DNA from 2 places in the Planococcus sp. RAB007_Raresut genome. Region 1 is predicted to be linked to the other one. Evidence: predicted binding sites of a transcription regulator. Region 1 holds the regulator's gene; the other holds the start of a gene.
The links. The regulator NrdR, encoded in region 1, represses ribonucleotide reductase genes. The targets are predictions, from matches to a motif close to AACACNATATATNGTGTT.

Region 1 (4,434 bases):
TCAGATGATTGATGCAGCCATCCAGGTTAGGGCATTTATTGCAATCATGCGATTGGTCGATGTACTCATATAATTTGTGCATGCCGCGGTCGACGATGCTTTTATCGATTTCAGATGCATGTTCCTCAAGAAAATTCTGGACACCAGGGTTCTCCAGCACTTCCTTGCGCATATCATTGTAACGCTCTGAAAAAGCCGGTGCATTGACAACCCGTTTTAAGGTTTCCCGTATCGGTTCCATTTAATCACCCTTCCCTTTTTTCAAAGCAAGTTTCGCCAGAAGTTTTTGTTTCTCGACTTCCAGGCTTTCATTTTTCTGCGGAGCTGCTGTCTGCGGCTCGTCCTTCGTATAGAACCATTCCGGCAGCTTCTCTTCACGTACAGGCTTGCCGTTAGAACGGGACGACGATTTCGAAGCTGCAGCAGGTGATCCTTCCGACTTCCATTTCACATACTGCGCATGTTCAGTGCGCGCGAGTTCCATCGCTTCCGCAGCAGTGGATACATTTTTACGGATCCAGTGCGATGCGATTTTTTCCACATAGCCTTTGGTCAATTTCATATCTGTCCGCAGAAGAACATACTGCAGCAGTACATTCACCACCGCCGGCTCCATGCCGTGCTGCATCACCAGATTATTGGCAAGCTGGACATCGGCGGACAAGGGCTCTTTCCCGCCGGCAATGTCCCGGAGCACATCAATCGGTGACGCGGATTCCAGGTACAGGATCAATTCTTCCTGACGGTTCTTCGGCTCAGCTTCCGGTTCAGGCGTTTTCGCCAGTACCGGTTCCAATTTCGGCGCAGTTGTGGATACCGTCATCTTATAATAATCGGATGCGGATTTTTTAATTCCTTCTATAGTAAGACGATAATCATCTTCAATGGCCAATAGGATCACCTTTTGCATTTCAAGCGGATCCCAGCCGTACAGGAAAGCAAGTTTGCTGATAATGTCTTTGATCGGTGCAGTCAATACGCGTTTTGGCACCAGCTGTTCAGAAAGACCCTGGTGGAGCAGACTGAAGTCAAAATCGTATTCCGCTTTATAGCCTTTTCTGGCGCGCTGCTGCATTTTTTGCGAATCGTTGGGATAACCGGCTTTTGCATGGACCGGCTGAAAAATATCCGTGAATGTCCGTGAAACTTCTTCATATGAATCCATATCTTCCGCAGGCAGGATAAATCGGTCCCGGACTCTGCGGTACGCGATATCACCGATCTTGCTGAACAGGAACATCGACAATAAAGGATCTGTAAAAAAGTCTTTCGGATCAAGCGGCGGACATAATTCGTAAAGGAACGTACGTGATTCTGTTCCTTTTTTATATGTTTTCAGCAAACCGATAGCTTCCAATTGGAGCCGTGATTCGAAAATTTTGGCAATCGGCATGCCCAACGTGTTCATCAGCGTGTAATGCGGTGTTTCATTTCTTTCCGCTTCTCCTTCCGCCCAAAGCGTCAGGTAAAGTGAAATCGCTTCAGCACCGACCATAGGCTGATAAAGAAGCGTCAGTAATTGGCGGTCGTAATTTGAAAATGGATAAGGCAGACGGATCTTAAAAGCATCGGCCGCCTGCAACTCCTTATAGAACGCAGTCATATTTCACCGCCTTACTCGGATATCTTGTCATCCGGATTCTTATTCAATAAATCCTTCAGTTCATCTATGAATACATTAATGTCTTTGAATTGACGATAGACGGAAGCGAAACGGACGTAGGCCACTTCATCGATTGCCGCCAGCTTGTCCATCACCATTTCACCAACTTGTTCAGATTTCACTTCGGCATTGCCGATTCTGCGAAGATTCTTTTCAATAGTAAAGACAAGCTCTTCCAGTGTTTCCAGCGGAACCGGACGTTTCTCGCATGCCCGGATCAAGCCGCGCAGCACTTTCTCCCGGCTGAACTCTTCGCGGGAACCATCTTTTTTCACGACAATCAGCGGCATCTCTTCCACTTTCTCAAAAGTGGTGAACCGATAGCCGCATTCTTCGCATTCCCTTCTTCTTCTGATCGATTTCAATTCATCTACTGGCCGCGAATCCACGACACGGGTACCGTTATGCTGACAAGCCGGACATTTCATATTGACATCTCCCCAAATTCTCTTTCTTGTGGTATAAGTATAACAAAATTTCAGCGTTTATAATATTTGATTTTGGAATCAAGCTATATATATAAACAAATTACATTTAGTAATCGATATTCCGCAAAACAACTCCGCTTTCCTAGTGGCTTGTACTGAGCTAACTCGAGCTCGTTCCACTTCGCCCGAGTGGATCTCAGCACTTCGCTTGCTCACTTGGGAGTCTTCGTTGTTTTGCTCCATATCTTTAGAAATTTCTTTAAGAAACGAATCAGTCCATACATTGTAAATTATTTTGTTATATTTTTTAGAGAAAACAAATATAATCGTTTAGTTAACTCGGGCCATCGCCCGAGTGTCTAACAGCCAAACTCTTGTTAATAAGTCCACTTAATTTCATATCATTTCCAGAAGTGATTCCAGCGAAGGAGCGCGTCTGGACGGAGCGGAGCAATAAGACGAGTGCTCTTCTCGGCTTATTGCGGGAGCTGAGTCCGAAGCGACGGAGCCCCTTATATAAAATATCTAAAACAATTAGAGAACACCTTGCCAACTCGGGCCATCGCCCGAGTCGTTTACAGCACGACTCTAATTCCTAAGTCCTCTTAAACACCTTTCAAGTCCAGAAGCAGTTCCAGCGAAGGAGCGCGTCTGGACGGAGCGGAGCAATAAGACGAGTGCTCTTCTCGGCTTATTGCGGGAGCAAAGGTGAGCCATACGAAGTTGGCGTCACCTTTGCGACGAGCTGTGCGCAGGAGCATAATCTTTGCCTTGTCCATAGCGACGAAGCGGCATATTAAACATGTTTATTAACATATCTACACAAATAGAAAAAGCAGGGGATCAGCTCCCCTGCTTTAATGTCTTGGTTTAAATGGATTATGCAGTTACTGTAACTTTGGTTTTTCCAGCACCGACTGGACCCATTCCACGTGGCAATTCTGTTACTTCGCTCGATTGTGAGCCAAGTGCCTTAGCGATATAATCCGCTGCAATAGTCGGATCAAGATCACCACAAGTGTAAACATCTACACTCGCATAGCCGTGTTCAGGAAAGCTGTGGATTGTCAAATGTGATTCAGAAATGATTACTACGCCGCTTACGCCTTGTGGCGCAAATTTGTGAAAAGCGACCTCGCGGACTTCTGCCCCTGATTTGAGTGCTGCATCAACAAAAGTTTGTTCGATATAATCCATATCGTTTAATTTGTCAAAATCACACTGCCAAAGTTCTGCAATTACGTGACGTCCCATTGTTTCCATGGTTCGTTTCCCCCTTTGATATCATTTTGGTTTCGTGCTCAAAATATTCAAAGTTGACTACCACGGGGGAAAGTTAGTCCAAAGAGGTCCTAACCCTTTAAGCAGTCATGTGAATAAAATTTCTCCTTGAGATTCCTCATTGAGCTTTGGAATCGGCCAGAGGAAAGTAGCTTTTTTGCTACGAATCATAGTATATGATGTATTCCATGGAAATGCAACAAATAAATCTGATAAAAATTTCTTTTTTTCGTGAGTTTTTCGCACAAACTAAAAACCACTTTTTCATAGTAATTGAAAAAGTGGTTTGTGTCATTAAATTACACTCATCGCGGAAGCGACGCGTTTTGTCAGGTCGATCACTCGAGCGGAATAGCCCCATTCATTGTCGTACCACGCAAGGACTTTTACTTTCCGGTCTGCAATAACCATTGTCGTCAGACCATCTACAATGGCTGAGTCCGTAGTTGTGTTGAAATCTTTCGATACAAGCGGTTCCATTGTGAAATTTAAAATCCCTTTCATCGGACCGTTAGCCGCATCGATGAATGCCTGATTGACTTCTTCAATCGTTACATCACGATTAACATCAACCACCAGGTCGACTAAAGAAACGTTCGGTGTTGGAACGCGCAATGCCAATCCGTGCATTTTCCCTTCCAGATCAGGAAGAACTTGCGACAAGGCTTTTGCTGCTCCTGTCGAAGTCGGGATGATCGACTGGGCACAAGCGCGCGCACGGCGAAGATCTTTGTGAGGATTATCAAGATTTTTTTGGTCGTTCGTGTAAGCGTGTACAGTTGTCATCAAACCATTGTCGATGCCAAACGAATCGTTGAGAACTTTCGCGACAGGTGCCAAGCAGTTCGTTGTGCAGCTGGCATTGGAGATGATATCGTGCTTGCTGATATCCAATTTATCTTCATTAACACCCATGACAATCATGATATCTTCATTTTTGCCAGGTGCAGTCAAAATGACTTTTTTCGCTCCAGCTTCAAGGTGAAGGGCTGCTTTGTCACGTGAATTGAATTTGCCAGTCGCTTCGATAACGATATCTACGCCCATTGATTTCCATGGGAG
Region 2 (4,434 bases), 220 kb from region 1:
GGATGCGGTTCTCTTCCAGGAAATAAGGAGTTGCATCGATAACATTGTCCTGCATGCGGACACCGACACGCACTGTTTCTTTCAGCGATTCAAAATCAACTTCTTTTGTTTTTGGATCGGCGAATTGCGCAAGGTTAACGGCAGCCAGGTTACATACTGAATAGGGTGCCAGTGGCTGTTCGCCGCAAGGGTTGGTAGCTACGACTTTTTGGCCGTATGCTTTGGCATTCGTTTTTTCATTTGCATTGTCGATGAAGAAAATGCCTGGTTCTGCAGAATACGTTGCACAGACATTGATGAGATTCCATAGGTCACGTGCTTTCATCGTACGGTATGTGCGTACTTTATGGCCCATCCGTTCCCACTCGCGGACATCTCCGACTTCCTGCCATTGTTCATTATAGATAGCCATTTCTTCTTTGGAATAAGATTCTACAGCCGGGAACCGCAAATCGAAATCCTCGTCATTTTCAACAGCGGTCATAAAGTCGCTGGTCAACGTAACAGAAATATTAGCGCCTGTCAGGAATTCTTCGTTGTGAACGGAATAAGTTCCGCCGTCACGCAGCTTCGTTTCAGCATCACGCATGATTTTCTCATTGAAACCGCCCATGCCAGGAATTGCACGGTAATTAAGAACACCCTGGTACATTGCTTCTTCCTGTTCAGTCAATGGTTTGAACTTCAATTTATCTTTAGCCAATTTCTTAATTGTTTCATCTTCAGTATTTTCAATCAGGTATCTAAGGATGCGCGGATTCTGCATTTTCGAGATGATGAATTCCGCAATGTCCGGATGCCAGTCGGCGAGCATGATCATTTGCGCCCCGCGTCGTGAACCGCCTTGTTCAACCAAGTGAGTAAGTTTTGCAATATCATCCAGCCATGATACGGATCCGGATGATTTGCCGTTAACACCACGTGCCAAAGTGTTACGCGGGCGCAAAGTCGATCCATTTGTACCGACTCCCCCGCCGCGGCTCATGATTTCCATCACTTGTTTACGGTGATCGGAAATGCCTTCACGTGAATCTGCAACAAACGGCATTACATAACAATTAAAATAAGTGACATCTGTATCTGCGCCTGCTCCATAAAGGACGCGTCCTGCAGGTATAAACTTCAGACCGACGAGCTGCTCATAGAATTTATCAAACCATTCCTTGCGTTTTTCTTCTGTCTTTTCTACAGAAGCAAGACCCGCTGCGTTGCGCTTAGCAATCTGTTCATAATAAACTTCCAGGGGTTTTTCGATAACGTCAAGCGATCTGACAACAATGCCGTTTTCAAGATCATCCTGGTTATCGATTGCGCTGCGGTAATCTTCTTCAATCCAAACTTCCGCTTGATTCGACGCCCGATTAACCGATACGATAAATCCTAATCCGCGAGCTGGGAATTTCGGATCTTCTTTGACTGTAAGAACAACAAAATCTCCAGCTTTTAAAGTTTTCTTTTCTGTATCCTTAAAAGAATAACGGTCGATCATGACTAACCTCGATACACCTTTGTGTGTTGTCGACATGTCCGGCGTTATCGGATAGACTTGCGGAAACTGCTCGATATCCTTATTCAGAGCATCGGGATTTAACGTAAAAACAGAATTAGTTGCAGAAACCATTTGACAATTCCTCCTTTATATTATAAGAGCAAACACTATATATAGTATTAATACTGTTCCCATGATACTAGATATTGAAACCCGATTCCATAACAAAATTTTGATTCCCATTTTCTTTTCCTCAAAAACATCACTGTGCCAGGCTTTTCAAGAAACCTCAATTATAAAATGAGTCGAAAGTGATATTTTTTGCACCAATTTGCATTTATGTAATTATTGTCGAATCTCTTCGTGCAACCTCTTGCTGTGTCTGCTTTTTACCTTAAACAAGATAATATATCTAAATATTGAATCCTTTATTAAGTGTGTCTCAAGCTTCTTGCCTTCCTTTGTAAATGATAAATTTTCATGATGGCTAATATGACCGTTATCTCCAAAATTTCACAGCATCGCCTCTTTTTCTCCTGCTTCCGCCAATATTGCCATTGAATTAAAAGGCCGTTATCTTTTATAATGAAGATAGAATAGAAAGGGGAAAGACCATTGGAATTCTTGTATTTTATCGCAGCGATTTTATTCGCGATTATTGTTTACGCGTTGGTGTCATATTTCCGAATGAAAAAAGCAGTCACTACTTTGACGCAGGACCAGTTTATTGAAGGCTACAGAAAAGCCCAGCTGATCGACGTGCGTGAGCCTAAAGATTTCGCTGCCGGCCATATCCTGGGAGCACGTAATATTCCACAGACTCAATTACGCCAGCGCCACAAAGAAATACGGTCAGACAAGCCCGTTTATTTGTATGACCAGAATGGTGCGCGCGCAGGCCGTGTAGCAATTTACTTAAAGAAACAAGGCTACGATCAATTGTATCAATTGCAAGGCGGGTTCAAACAATGGACCGGCAAAATCAAATCAAAATCCTAACTGACAGCTCTTCCATCCGGAAGAGCTTTTTTTACAAAAAATCCGCTTTACGGAGGCCTGAAATGACAGAAAATATCCTTTTCCCTCACCATCCAAGCCTAAAAGACAGTTTGCCTGTTTATGCAAACATTGCTGAAGTGTCAAATAAGATTTTTAATTGCCTCAACGACCGTTCGATGGGATCTTGGAAACATATCGACGTTTCAGAACCTTTTATGCAATTGCACAGCCACCTTCTGGACATGATGAAAAAAAGGCAGCTGGAGTATGAAACTTTAGCCTTCATCTATGAAGCGCGTCCACAGGGCAGAATTACAAATGCAGCTGAAGATCTTCACAGCACAAATCTTTCAATTGACACGACTTTTGAAAATCGGATCATTTATTTTCCGGAACATGATGTCGCAGTTACCCAACTGACTTTCTATACACATGCAGAAACAAGCTGGCCGGAATTTCAATGCTATGCAAAATCTGTCGAAGCTGCACACAGCTTCTTACAGGCGATCGATGAACTGCTGCGGCAGATGCTGATGAATAACATCACATTTCTCGTTGATACGGACGACGGTGTCCGCCGCCGGAATTTCAGTACACATGCCATCATCGAACGTTCTGACGTCATCCTGGACGAGCCCGTCAAAAAGGATATTTTCAGGTCCATTGATGAATTCTTCAAAGACGATGGACAGTTTTTCAGAAATTATGGCATTCCGTATAAACGGGGAATTCTACTATATGGTTCTCCAGGCAACGGCAAAACGACGCTGGTCAAATCGATCACCGGATCGACAGAAGCACCTGTGGTCTATTGGCAGATCACGGAGTATACGAACAGTTCCACCATCCAGGAAGTGTTCAGCATCGTTTCAAGGCTTGCTCCGGCCATCCTGGTAATCGAAGACATCGACTCGATGCCGGAATATACCCGCTCTGTCTTCTTGAATACGCTGGACGGCACTCAAGCACGTGAAGGATTATTCGTCATCGGCACAACCAATTATCCTGAAAAGATCGATCCCGCTTTGATCAACCGAGCGGGACGGTTCGACCGGGCGTATGAAATTCCTTCACCTTCCCAAAAGTTAAGAAAAACCTATCTTCAAAAACTGGACATCAATAATATTTTTACTGAAGCGCAATTATCGGACATGGCAAGCCGGACAAAAGGATTGTCAATCTCACAGCTGAACGAGCTTTATATGTCCAGTGCATTGAACTGGCATTATGACGGAGACTCAGCGTATGAAAAACGCATCGAAGAACTCCTGCAGCAGAATAAAAGAGCTGAACGCAATAACTGGCAGGAAGCCGATTCCTTTATCGGATTTTAATTGAAATGTAAAAAGGCCTGGAAGCAAATTTGCTCCCAGGCCTTTTTGGTATCCTATTCAGCTTTGTGGTAACGAAGAACCGGTTTCCGCGCAGCTTTTGTTTCATCAAGGCGTTTGATGACTGTGGTATGAGGCGCATCCTGAACAATTTCAGGATTCTCTTCCACTTCACGCGCAATCTGGATCATTGCCTCGATGAAAGCATCAAGCGTTTCTTTCGATTCAGTTTCAGTCGGTTCAATCATCATGCCTTCTTCTACATTCAATGGGAAGTAGATTGTCGGCGGATGATAACCGAAGTCAAGCAGGCGTTTAGCCATATCAAGCGTTCGCACGCCTAGTTTCTTCTGGCGCCGGCCGCTCAATACAAATTCGTGTTTGCAATGGCGGTCATACGGCAAGTCGAAGTGCTCCTCAAGTCTCCGCATCATATAGTTTGCGTTCAGCACCGCGTATTCCGTTACTGCTTTCAGGCCATCCGGCCCCATAGAACGAATATACGTGTAAGCGCGGACGTTGATTCCGAAGTTGCCATAAAACGGTTTAACTCGTCCGATTGACTGTGGACGGTCGTAATCAAATGCGAACATGCCATCTTTTTTGACAAGAATC

Region 2: the regulator NrdR is predicted to act here: its motif matches at 1,653-1,670, upstream of AC2Q9J_RS08270 (vitamin B12-dependent ribonucleotide reductase).

What each region holds. Positions count from the first base shown of each region.
Region 1 covers NZ_JBXYIF010000003.1:116,955-121,388, reverse strand. The annotation lists gene dnaI (primosomal protein DnaI) at 1-241, opposite strand, end outside; gene AC2Q9J_RS07205 (replication initiation and membrane attachment family protein) at 242-1,603, opposite strand; gene nrdR (transcriptional regulator NrdR) at 1,615-2,091, opposite strand; gene speD (adenosylmethionine decarboxylase) at 2,971-3,354, opposite strand; gene AC2Q9J_RS07190 (glyceraldehyde-3-phosphate dehydrogenase) at 3,667-4,434, opposite strand, start outside.
Region 2 covers NZ_JBXYIF010000003.1:333,654-338,087, reverse strand. The annotation lists gene AC2Q9J_RS08270 (vitamin B12-dependent ribonucleotide reductase) at 1-1,621, opposite strand, end outside; gene AC2Q9J_RS08265 (rhodanese-like domain-containing protein) at 2,105-2,488, shown strand; gene AC2Q9J_RS08260 (ATP-binding protein) at 2,551-3,822, shown strand; gene gcvPB (aminomethyl-transferring glycine dehydrogenase subunit GcvPB) at 3,876-4,434, opposite strand, start outside.